Linked DNA regions of Acidisarcina polymorpha. The protein of the gene in region 1 binds, or shares a complex with, the protein of each later gene. Links are inferred from orthologs where the notes say so. Each region holds a gene or a part of one and is shown on either strand. Other genes may lie near its edges.

Region 1 (5,850 bases):
GATCGGCGTGCGGGACCAGCTGATCTTCGCCGAGATCGATTACTCCAAGGTGGATAAATTGAAGGGGATGAATATCACGATTGTGACCTCCGCCCCCGATGATAACTCGGCACGCGCCCTGCTACGGCAATTCGGCATTCCCTTTAGGGCGGCTGCGTAGCCAAAGCGTTTTACCGGGGCTACGTCGTATTTTGAACTAGGCGGAAACGCTGCAACTTTAGTTAAGAGGAAGCATGTCAACTACAGCGAAGAGGGTGAAGGACGCTCGTAAACCCAAGTTTTCATCGCGCCAGCATAACCGCTGCAAGCTTTGCGGCCGGCCGCGCGCATATATGCGCAAATTTGGATTGTGCCGCCTGTGCTTCCGGCAGCTGGCCTTGCGCGGCGATATTCCAGGCGTGACCAAGTCGTCCTGGTAGTGGTATCAGCGGTCCTGTATTAGGCGCCGCGGTTTGCACCATAGCGGTGCCAAAGACATTCCTGCTGGTTCTCCGTGCAAGCGAGCGCGGAGCGAACGAGGGATGAAGGAGAGACGATGAGTTTGACCGATCCAGTAGCAGATTTTCTGACCCGCATTCGCAACTCGATACGCGCCCGTCACCAGAAGCTCGATGTTCCCGCCTCGAAGCTCAAGACGGAGATAGCTCGCATCCTTAAAGAGGAGGGCTATATCGCCAACTACAAAGCAGCCGAGGAAGACGGACGGGCAGTACTTCGGGTCTATCTGAAGTATGGCGCGAACAACGAAGCAGCAATCCGCGATCTTGCCCGGGTCTCGCGTCCCGGATGCCGCGTCTATGTGGGCCGGGATGAGATTAAGCGTGTCCAAGGTGGTCTCGGAATCAGCATCATGACCACCCCGCGTGGCGTGATGACCGGCAGGCAGGCAAGGCGCGAGCGCGTAGGCGGCGAGATCCTCTGCGAAGTCTGGTGAGGACTAGCCGTCCAGGCGCACCGGCCTTCGGCGCAGTTGTTACTTAGTTTGGGATTGACGTGGCGGATAGCCACGGGCTGCAGTGGAACGAAGAGGTTGAAGCAAACGACCTCCGGGACTCGCAAGCCATGAAGGATTGAACTATGTCGCGTATAGGAAAGAAGCCGATTCCGTTGCCTGCCGGTGTCAAGTACGCCGTGCACGGAAACCTGATTGTGGTAGAAGGGCCGAAGGGCAAGGTCGAACAGCCTATTCCGATGGGCATCAAGCTCGAGACGAAAGATGGTTTCGTTTTGGCATCTCGGGATAACGATTCGCAGGCGGCCATTCACGGTCTGACCCGGGCTCTGGTATCGAACGCCATCGAAGGCGTGACCAAAGGCTGGTCGAAGGACCTCGACATCGTTGGGATTGGCTATCGTGTCGAGTTAAAGGGTAAGAACACCGTCGTCTTTACGCTCGGCTACTCGCATCCGATTGAGTTTGTTTTGCCGACCGGCATTACCGCCGTCATCGATCCGAAGCAGACCCGCATCACGGTAAGCGGCATAGATCGGCAGAAGGTCGGCCAGGTCGCGGCTGACATGCGTTCGCTGCGCAAGCCCGATCCTTACAAGAATAAGGGCGTGCGCTATGCCGACGAAAAGCTGAAGAAGAAGGTTGGCAAGACCGGTGCGAAGTAAGTAAGCGCCTGAGTCTAGGATTACCAGGCTAGACCGAACGGTGCCGTAGGGCGGCTCCGCTTTTAGGAAGGAAGACAAGAGAATGATTCCGCAGAGAAAAAGAAATGCGATCCGGCAGCGTGTGCACGACCGCATCCGGGCAAAGTTGGAGGGGACGACAGAACGTCCCCGACTGAACGTCTATCGGTCATTGAACCATATCTATGTGCAGGTCATCGATGACTCTCAGGGTGTAACCCTGGTTTCGGCATCGACGGTGCAGGCCAAGATCAAGACCGGCGGCAATGTCGCGGCTGCCAAGGAAGTCGGCAAGCTGGTCGCTGAGCGGGCGCAGGAGAAGGGCATTAAGAAGGTCGTCTTTGATCGGGGCGGCTACTTATATCATGGTCGAATCAAGGCGCTGGCCGATGCGGCCCGAGAGTCGGGATTAGAGTTTTAGTTATCGGGTTCGGCGCGGCGGGTGCCGGCCAGAAGGAATCAGGAAGCGAATGGCAATGCTTAAGAAAAAATTGGATGCCGGGCAATATAACCTGAAGGACCAGGTTGTCGCCATCAATCGTGTGACCAAGGTGGTCAAGGGCGGCAAAAATATGTCGTTCGCCGCGCTGGTCGTGATCGGCGATCCGTCGGCAGGGGTCGTCGGCTATGGATCCGGCAAGGCGAAGGAGGTCCCGCAGGCGATCCGCAAGGGTATCGAATCGGCGAAGAAGAACCTCCATCATGTCAACCTGACCGAGTCGACCATTCCCCACCAGGTGCTCGGACGCTATGGTTCAGGACAAGTGCTGTTGAAGCCGGCTCCCGATGGTACCGGTGTGATCGCGGGCGGCGCGGTCCGCGCCGTGATGACCTCGGCAGGCGTACAAAACGTACTTACCAAGAGCCTGGGGAGCGCCAATCCGCATAACGTGATCAAGGCGACCTTTGATGCCCTGATTCAGCTGCGCAATAAAGCCGATGTGGCGGCGATGCGCGGCAAGACAGTTGAGGAGCTATAGTCATGGCAGAGACGCCAGCAAAGGCAATGCTGAAGATCCAATATTTCCGTTCGATGATCTGCACTCCGGTTAAACACAAGAGTGTCGTCAAGGGGCTCGGATTTACCAGGCTGAACCAGATCGTCGAGCGCGAAGATACCCCCTCGGTGCGCGGTATGGTTAAAAGGATCCCGCACCTTGTCCGGATAGTAGAATAGGACTATCTGTAAGCAGTCAGTAAGTGAGCTAGCCAGCAAGTTCGCGGCAGAAGAGTGCCGCCAAAATCAAGCGAGTCGGTTGGATGAAAAGCCAGCCGGCGTTGAGCGAGGAATACAATGCCGACAAATCTGTCGAATTTAAGAGCGCCGAAGAAGGCGAACAGTAATAAGAAACGCGTGGGCCGCGGTATGGGTTCGGGCATGGGCAAGACCTCTTCACGCGGACATAAGGGACAGCGTTCGCGTTCCGGTTCGCGTATGATGCGGGGCTTTGAAGGCGGCCAGATGCCGCTTCACCGCCGTCTGCCTAAGCGTGGATTCACCAATATCTTCCGCACCGAATATACGGTTCTGAACCTTGACCGCATCGCCGAACTCGGCGAGCCCGAATTGACTGTCGAGAAGCTGGTTCAACATGGACTGCTGAAAAAGCGCAGTGAGCTGATCAAAGTCTTGGCGACCGGCGAATTGACTGCCGCCATTACCGTCTACGCGCACAAGTTTTCGAAGGCCGCGCAAGAGAAGATCGAGAAAGCCGGCGGTAAAGCCGTACTGATCGGTGAGATCGAAGTCTCGCCTGCTTAGTGGCCAAAGAGGTCCGGGGAAGTTCAAGATCGTAGCTGGAAGTGCCGATTTATGTTTGAGAAAATCGCAAATATCTTTAAGATCCCCGACCTCCGCAAACGGGTGTTATTCACCCTCGGGTTGCTGGCGGTTTACCGGCTAGGCAGCTTCATTTCAACTCCAGGGGTGAACCCGCAGGTGCTGGCGCAGTTCTTCAACCAGCAGGGCGGCAGCGCACTCGGGCTGGTGGACATGTTCAGCGGCGGCAACTTGCGCCGCCTGACCGTTTTTGCCCTCGGCATTATGCCGTACATCACCGCGTCGATCATCTTCCAGTTGCTGACGGTCGTCTATGAACCCCTGGCCAAGTTGCAGAAGGAAGGTGAGCTCGGGCGCCGCAAAATCACGCAGTGGACGCGTTATACCACCGTCATCCTGGCGATCTTCCAGTCCTTCGCCATTGCCGTTGCCCTGAACCGCGGTTCGGGCGGAGTTCCATTTGTCATCAATCCAGGCGCCGGTTTTATTTTGATGACAGTGCTGACTCTCACCACCGGCACGGCATTCATTATGTGGCTAGGCGAGCAGATCACCGACCGGGGCATCGGCAACGGCATGAGCCTGCTGATCTTTGCTGGCATTGTGGTCGGTCTACCGCGCGGGATTGCGGATCTGGTCGAGAAAGCGCGTACTCAGGCATTCGGACCATTCACCGTGCCCGCCTTGATCTTGCTGGTCGCTGCGATGGTGGCGATCGTGGCCTTCATTGTCTTTGTCGAGCGTAGCGAGCGCCGCATCCCGGTGCAGTACGCCAAGCGCATCGTAGGCCGCCGGTTGATGGGTGGCCAGTCGACCCACCTGCCGCTGAAGGTCAACTCTGGCGGCGTGATGCCAGTCATCTTCGCCGCCTCCGTTCTCTCCGCGCCCCTGCTCTTTGCGAACGTTGGCTTTGTTCGCAACAGCGGCTTTCTCACGAGGGTATTCGATGCGCTGCATCCGGGCGAGCCCTGGTATGAGCTGATCTACATCGGCGCAATCATTTTCTTTGCCTATTTCTATATTTCGATTGTCTTTCGCCCCGACGACATTGCTGACAACATGCGGAAGTACGGGGGATTCATTCCGGGCATCCGTCCCGGGAAGCGCACCTCCGACTTCATCAACGACGTGTTGACCCGCATCACCCTCGTCGGCGCAATTTACCTCATCATCATCTCCCTTGTCCCCCAGATCCTGATCAGCGGAATTCACCTGAATGATCTGTGGTTGATCGGGCCGTTCTTTGAGCGATTGCCAACCTGGGTCACGCACGGGCTCAACCTGAACTTCTATTTTGGAGGTACATCTCTGCTTATCGTGGTAGGCGTAGCCATGGATACAGCAAACCAGGTCGAGTCGCAATTGATCATGCGGCACTACGAAGGCTTTTCTCCGAAAAGTGGGCGGATACGCGGAAGGCGGGCGTGGTAGGTGGATACGCAGCTCACCGAAAGTGCGGTTGCGACCGCGTCCGGGACACCCTTTGTTCCCGGCCCCATCCTGCTGGTTGGACCTCCTGGAGTCGGTAAAGGGACCCAGGCCAAGGTCATCATGAGCGCCTGGCATGTTCCGCAGATCTCAACCGGCGACCTGCTCCGCGGCAACGTAAGCGCTGGAACGGAACTCGGTCTGCTGGCGAAGCAGGTCATGGGTCGAGGCGAGTTGGTCTCAGACGATCTGGTGAACCGGATGGTCGCCGTTCGTCTCCGCGAGCCTGACTGCGTTCAAGGTTTTGTCCTCGACGGTTTCCCCCGCACCATCGGGCAGGCCGCGTGGCTGGATACCTTTCTCGAGCGCGAGTGCCATACGCTGCCGGTGGTTGCCATTCAGTTGAAAGTCGATTACACTCATTTAGTGCGTCGAGTTACCGGTCGGCGCAATTGTCCAACCTGCGGAAGTATCTACAACGTCTACTTGCAGCCGCCGAAGACTGACGAGCTTTGCGATTTGGACGGCACTCCGCTGCAGCGGCGCTCAGACGACACCGAAGAAGTTTTCGCGGAGCGTCTTCGTAGTTACGAGGCGCAGACTGAACCGGTCGTTGCCCATTACCGCGCAATGAACCGGCTTGCTGATTTGGATGGAGATCAACCGGTAGATGCCGTGACTGCCGGAGTCCTAGCCGCAGTGAAGCGGTTAAGGGGCCGATAGAGCATGGCGATCATGATTAAAACGCTGCAGGAGATCGAGAAGATGCGCCGCAGCGGCGCGGTGGTTCGTGAGGTTCTGGATACGGTGCGCGGCGCGGTCAGGGCCGGTGCTACCACCCTGGATCTGGAAAAGGCAGCTGAGGCAAAGATTAAGGAACTGGGCGCGGTCGCTGCTTTTAAGGGCTATCGCGGTTATCCCTGCGTTCTCTGCACTTCGCTGAATGAAGAGGTCGTCCACGGTATCCCGTCAAAAAACCGGGTTCTGCGCGACGGAGACATTGTTTC
Region 2 (5,736 bases), 5.2 Mb from region 1 along the record:
CCACTTTTCGCCTGCGTCGTAAATGAAGCCGCGATAGAAGGACGCGTGAAGGCGAATGGTAGGAGTGTCATCGAGACGGAAAACCCGCAACAACTAAAGCAATTTCGCGCTGATGTTCTGACGCGAGTCGTGAAGTTCTGGGAAGACACCAAGGACATCAAGATCGCGATCGCAGAAAAGCTCTCTGACTTCGCTCGACGAGAGGATCTGGTGGGCTGGGTGCGCCCAGAAAACGTAAATGTAGGAGCGCTGGCGGATGAGATTGCGCGTTTGAGTAAAGAGAATGCAGATTTACGTGCCGAGTTGAAGAAGTGGGCGGCAGAGGGCTCCGGGAATATCAGTTTTGATGAAATGCGGAAACTCTTAGCTGCTAAGGGACTCCTGGACTTTCTAGAGCGCTCTCGTTTGCAGCTAGGCCTTAATGGAATGACGGCATCGACCGGTGAGCAGCAACGAAATTGCCCTGAATTGTGTATTCTGGGGCTAATCACGACAGTCGCCATAGGCCACCCGCAACGTTACTCGCTAACGGAGCAGGACGCGGTTTTCTGAATCGGCTAGAGGTTGAGAAGTTAAAATCCCTGTCTTAGCTCTAAGGTCCGTCTTTCTACGCTTCCGCCCCATGGCACTTCTTGTATTTCTTTCCCGATCCGCAAGGGCAGAGATCGTTCCTCCCGACCTTTTCCCCGGTCCGGCGCTGGGCTACTTCGGAGCCGTTGCCGTTGGTTCCGGCCATTCTTGCCTGGTCGAGTTCGCGCTTCTTTTTGCGTTGGAACTCGGCCTCGATCTGGTCAATGGTGGTCGACGGCTGGCGAGTGGGGATCGGCACTGGAGAGGAAACAGCCGACCGGGCTGGCTGGACTGGCTGTGCGCCTACCGGTCTCTCGGCCACAGCGACTGCACCGCCCTGCGGCTCGAGCGCCGGACGGGAAGCAGAACTCGCAGCCGGCGCGGGTACGTTGATGACCGGGCGGGGACGGTTGCCAATCTGCACCGGCTGGCCGTCGGGTCCGATGATCTGCATCAGGAAGAGGAAGCGTACAGTGTCTTCCTGGAAGCGGTTCATCATCGATTCGAACATATCGAACGACTCGCGCTTGTAGGCGACGAGCGGATCCTGCTGGGCGTAGCCGCGAAGTCCGATGCCTTCCTTCAGGTGGTCCATCGACAACAGATGGTCTTTCCACAGACCATCGAGGACGCTCAGCATGATCATACGTTCGTGATAGCGCATCGCCGGCTCACCAATGATCTGTTCCTTGGCGGCATAGTGTTCCTTCAGTTTCTCGAAGAGCGTCTCGCCGAGTTCATGGCGATTCATCTGGGCGATGTCGATCTCTTCGGCTTCGAGATTGAGGCCAAACTGCGTAGCGAGCCGCTCCTTGATGCCGTTGAGGTTCCACTGATCGGGATGAAGTTTCTCCGGAGCGAACTCGTCGAGCATAATGCTGAGCAGGTTCGCAACGTAATCTTCGACGATGAGTTCCTTCTGATCGAGCCCTTTAAGCAGCGAGTTGCGCAGACCATAAACCGCTTCGCGCTGCTTGTTCATAACGTCGTCATACTCAAGAAGGTGCTTGCGAGACTCGAAGTTCTGGGCCTCGACTGCCTTTTGCGCGGCCTCAATGCGGCTGGAGATCATCTTCGACTCGATGGGTACGCCTTCTTCCATCCCAAGCCGTTGGAGCAGGGTTGAGACCCACTCCTTGGCGAAGATGCGCATTAGGTCGTCTTCGAGCGAGAGATAGAAACGAGACGAGCCGGGATCGCCTTGCCGGCCGGCACGGCCGCGAAGCTGGTTATCTATCCGGCGGCTCTCGTGTCGTTCGGTGCCGAGGATGTGCAAGCCGCCGGCTTCAATCACAGCGTCGTGATCTTTGGCAGAAGCAGCGGCGTGGATGGCGTAAGTTTTATCCCAATTCTCTTGGGTGGTTTCAAACTCCTGGCCCTCGTAGTAGAAGCGGAACATGCCGCTTGCCGCGGTCGGGTTGATTGCTCCTTCAGCAACGCTGATGGCGCGGGCAAGTCCTTTCTTGACCAGGTCGCGTTTAGCGACAAATTCAGCGTTGCCGCCGAGCAGAATATCGGTACCTCGGCCGGCCATATTGGTGGCGATGGTGACCTTCCCGTGCTGTCCCGCCTGGGCGACGATTTCTGCTTCCCGCTCGTGGAACTTTGCATTGAGCACGACGTGCTTCACCCCTTTGCGCTGCAGGATGCTTGAGAGCAGCTCGGATTTTTCAATCGAAGTCGTCCCGACGAGCACCGGCTGCTTGGCTTCGTGTAATTTCTCGATCTCATCGGCGACCGCGAAGTACTTTTCCTTGGCTGTCCGGAAGACGACGTCGGGGTTTTCGAGACGGCGCATCGGCTTGTTGGTCGGAATGACGACGATATCGAGCTTGTAGATCTTGTCGAACTCGGTGGCCTCCGTTTCGGCGGTGCCGGTCATGCCAGCCAGCTTTTTATACAGCCTGAAATAGTTTTGAAAGGTAATGGTGGCGAGCGTCTGGTCTTCCTTACGGATGGAGACCCCCTCCTTCGCCTCGACTGCCTGATGGAGGCCATCGGACCAGCGGCGACCGGCCATCAAACGCCCGGTGAATTCGTCGACGATGATGACTTCGCCGTCTTTGACAACGTATTGGACGTCACGCCGGTAGAGCGAGTGGGCCTTAATCGCTGTCTCGACATGATGCTTGAGGCTCCAGTTCTCGACGTCGGCGATGTTGCCGATGCCGAGCAGCCGCTCCACTTTCTCCCAGCCCTCATCGCTGACCGTAATGGAGCGGTGTTTTTCATCGACAACGTAGTCGCCGGTCAATATCTTGGTTTCGCCCTGCTCGATCTCTTCGCCGAGTTCCAGCTCGGGAATGATTTTGTTCACCCGCACGTAGTTGTCAGTGGTTTGATCGGTGGGACCGCTGATAATGAGCGGAGTGCGGGCCTCGTCAATAAGGATGGAGTCGACTTCGTCGACGATCGCGTAGTAATGGCCGCGCTGTACGCAGTCAGAGATATCGAACTTCATGTTGTCGCGAAGGTAGTCGAAGCCGAACTCGTTGTTGGTCCCGTAGGTGATGTCGGAAGCATAAGCGGCGCGGCGCTGGCTGTCGTCCAGGTCGTGGACGATGACACCGACGGTGAGGCCTAGGAACTCGTAGATCTTGCCCATCCACTCGGCGTCGCGCTTTGCCAGGTAGTCATTGACCGTCACGACGTGAACGCCGTGTCCGGCCAGAGCGTTCAAATAGCAGGAGAGCGTGGCGACCAGGGTCTTGCCTTCACCGGTCCGCATTTCGGCGATCTTGCCCTGGTGAAGCACCATGCCGCCGATCAATTGCACGTCGAAGTGACGCATGTTGAGGATGCGTCGTCCAGCCTCGCGAACTACTGCGAAGGCCTCCGGCAGGAGCTCGTCAAGCGCGGCCTTCTCCCCGGCGACAATATCTTCCTCATCGGTCAGCCCTTCAACTTTCGCCCGGATGCGGTTCTTGAACTCCTGAGTCTTGGCGCGAAGCTCTTCATCAGAGAGCCTTTGCAACTCCGGCTCGAGAGCGCGGATGGTCTCGACCATAGGCAGCAGTCGCTTGACCACCCGATCATTATTGGTGCCGAAGACTTTCGTCAGTACATTTCCGATCACTGTGATACTTCCTTGGGCCGTGTTTCGGCTGGGAGTTTGCCTGCGGCGCGAAGGCCGGCGAGACGCAACCTTCTCTTAGTTTATTCGAGTCTGGGAGGGAAGTGCGATGGGATGTGGCGAACGCGGCGGGAAATGCGATTATTTCATGAGAAGCACAGATGGCGTTAGGCACTGCAAATCAGCTTTGGGGGGGCCTTTTCTGAAGGAAAAGGGGCCGCCGAGGTCGGTTCTTCACATTCCAACAACAATACTTCTGCTCTAACTCTGCTTCTCGATGTTATCGAGGCGGGCATCATGCTGTCCGAGGGTCCGATAGAACTGCTCGAATTCGCGATGCATTTCACTGCGGAGGTTGGCGAGGTCGCCGCGCACATCCTTAATTTCGGTGCGCACGTCCCTGATTTCGTTACGCACATCCCTCATTTCACTGCGCACGTCCCCAAGTTCACTGCGTACATCCTGAATTTCGTTACCTACGACCTTAATTTCTTCGCGAACGTCCTTGAAGTTGTTCTCGAGACGGTCCAATCGGCCGTCCAGGCGCGTCTCCACACGGACTAAAGCCTGATTATTGAAGAAGATTCCACCCAGGATCGTGATCAGCGGTACTCCAACAACAATGACGTCGTGCATGTTGTGTTTCCCTTTTGACCGAGTATAGAGGACTTCAAGAAGAAATTCGGGCTCGGAAGCCGGTACGGGAAGGTGGAGTGCTGTTTTGGAGCAGGTCCGCCAGATGCAAATAACGTTGAGCTTTGGCGACATCCTGCATGATCTGGTGTTTGAGGGCTTCCGGAGAAGGAAATTTGCGCTCTTCGCGGAGGCGATGGATAAAAGTCAGCTCGAGAGGAGTTTCCGGGAGCAGGTTGACTGGGTGAAAGTTCAAGAGATAGCTCTCAACCGCATAGGAATCTTCGCCGAAGGTGGGCCGAGTGCCGGCGTTGGTGACCGCATCGAACTCCTCTTCGCCGATCTTCATCCGGGTCACGTAGACGCCGTCGGCGGGAAGAAGTTCGTCATAGGGCGCAAGGTTGATGGTCGGAACGGTCAGGCGGCGGCCGATGGCGCGGCCTGAGGCCGGCGTGGAATGGATGCTAAAGGGACGTCCGAGGAGGGCGCGGGCGAGCGTCATGTTCCCGCTCTGGATCGCTTCGCGTACCCTGCTGCTACTGACCTGAATGCCGCGAATGTAGCGGGGGGAGAAGATCTGCACGCGGAAGCCTTGATCGTGGCCGAGCGCTATCAAGTCGGCGGCCTGAGACTGGGCGCGATAGCCGAAGCGGAAGTTATCGCCCTCATGAACTTCGGCGGCGTGGAGAGCGTCACGGAGGACGGCAGCGACAAAATCCGGACCGGACATCTTGCAAAGCTCATCATTGAAAGGGAGCACCAGGGTCGCGTCGATCCCAGAGGCACGAAGCAATTCCAGACGTTCCGTCATTGGCGTGATCAGCTTGGGAGCGCCGATCGGCCGAAGTAAACGGGACGGATGAGGATCGAAAGTGACGGCCACGGATTTTGCGGATAGCTCGTGTGCGCGGCGGCTAATCTCCGCAAGCAGCCATTGGTGGGCGCAGTGAACTCCGTCGAAGTTGCCGATGCTGACCACTGTCGGGCCGAAGCTGGACGGAATCTCGGGGAGAGCGCGAAAGATATCCATGATTCAGAGCTCAACGGGGATGATAAGGCCGTCATAGGCGAGACGTATGTGCGGAGGCAATTTAGCGTCGATCTCGGCGTGGAGGATTTCGTGCGACATGTGAGTGAACCAGGCCTGACGCGCTCCGATCTTGTCGACCCAAGCGATGGCTTCTTCGATATTGGCATGGCTGGGATGGTGACGTTCGCGGAGAGCGTCGATAACCACCACCTCGACCCCCCTGAGAAGAGAAAGGCTGGAGTCGGGAATGGCATTCATATCGGTGAGATAAGCGGCGTTGCCGAAGCGATAGCCGCCCGTTTCTAGAGGGCCATGGAGGAGGGGGATTCGCTGAAACTCGACGCCGCAGAGGTTCACGCAAGCTTCGCCATTCAGACGGTTGAGTCGAACCCGGGCACGCAGTTTGTACTGAGAATCCTCAGAAAAGGTG

What was found. The genes of interacting proteins can lie anywhere in the genome.
Region 2: the proteins of secY (region 1) and secA are in contact, whole or in part, in a crystal structure (PDB 3DIN), measured with the Thermotoga maritima proteins. The link is inferred for Acidisarcina polymorpha from one-to-one orthologs. Residues at the interface, in WP_004081795.1 of Thermotoga maritima: Glu108, Gly109, Glu110, Glu111, Ala236, Glu237, Arg238, Arg239, Ile240, Thr241, Ile242, Gln243, Tyr244, Ala245, Arg246, Arg247, Val248, Thr249, Gly250, Arg251, Arg252, Val253, Tyr254, Gly256, Ala257, Ser258, Thr259, Tyr260, Leu261, Pro262; in WP_004082002.1 of Thermotoga maritima: Glu261, Ala262, Arg263, Lys300, Ala301, Arg302, Thr303, Ile304, Ile305, Leu323, Tyr324, Asp325, Pro326, Val329, Ser330, Tyr333, Ile336, Lys340, Phe345, Val349, Glu363, Phe364, Tyr374, Ser375, Gly376, Gly377, Glu393, Ile395, Thr482, Ser483.

Annotation. Positions count from the first base shown.
Region 1 is NZ_CP030840.1:5,271,580-5,277,429, forward strand. The notes cover bases 2,837-5,647. They hold secY (preprotein translocase subunit SecY), read left to right. Parts: upstream 2,837-3,448; coding sequence 3,449-4,846; downstream 4,847-5,647. Other genes in these bases: rplO (50S ribosomal protein L15), read left to right, coding at 2,930-3,397; ACPOL_RS22425 (adenylate kinase), read left to right, coding at 4,847-5,566; map (type I methionyl aminopeptidase), read left to right, coding at 5,570-5,647. In the rest of the region: rplE (50S ribosomal protein L5), read left to right, coding at 1-160; ACPOL_RS22385 (type Z 30S ribosomal protein S14), read left to right, coding at 234-419; rpsH (30S ribosomal protein S8), read left to right, coding at 536-934; rplF (50S ribosomal protein L6), read left to right, coding at 1,078-1,617; rplR (50S ribosomal protein L18), read left to right, coding at 1,700-2,056; rpsE (30S ribosomal protein S5), read left to right, coding at 2,106-2,615; rpmD (50S ribosomal protein L30), read left to right, coding at 2,618-2,812; more of map, read left to right, coding at 5,648-5,850. UniProt on the Escherichia coli protein: The central subunit of the protein translocation channel SecYEG. Consists of two halves formed by TMs 1-5 and 6-10.
Region 2 is NZ_CP030840.1:70,813-76,548, reverse strand. What follows is about bases 408-4,026. They hold secA (preprotein translocase subunit SecA), read right to left. Parts: upstream 3,647-4,026; coding sequence 608-3,646; downstream 408-607. Other genes in these bases: ACPOL_RS00370 (hypothetical protein), read right to left, coding at 3,905-4,026; ACPOL_RS00380 (DUF4062 domain-containing protein), read left to right, coding at 408-552. Outside these bases: more of ACPOL_RS00380, read left to right, coding at 1-407; more of ACPOL_RS00370, read right to left, coding at 4,027-4,279; ACPOL_RS00365 (bifunctional riboflavin kinase/FAD synthetase), read right to left, coding at 4,314-5,306; ACPOL_RS00360 (MBL fold metallo-hydrolase), read right to left, coding at 5,310-5,736. UniProt on the Escherichia coli protein: Required for protein export, interacts with the SecYEG preprotein conducting channel.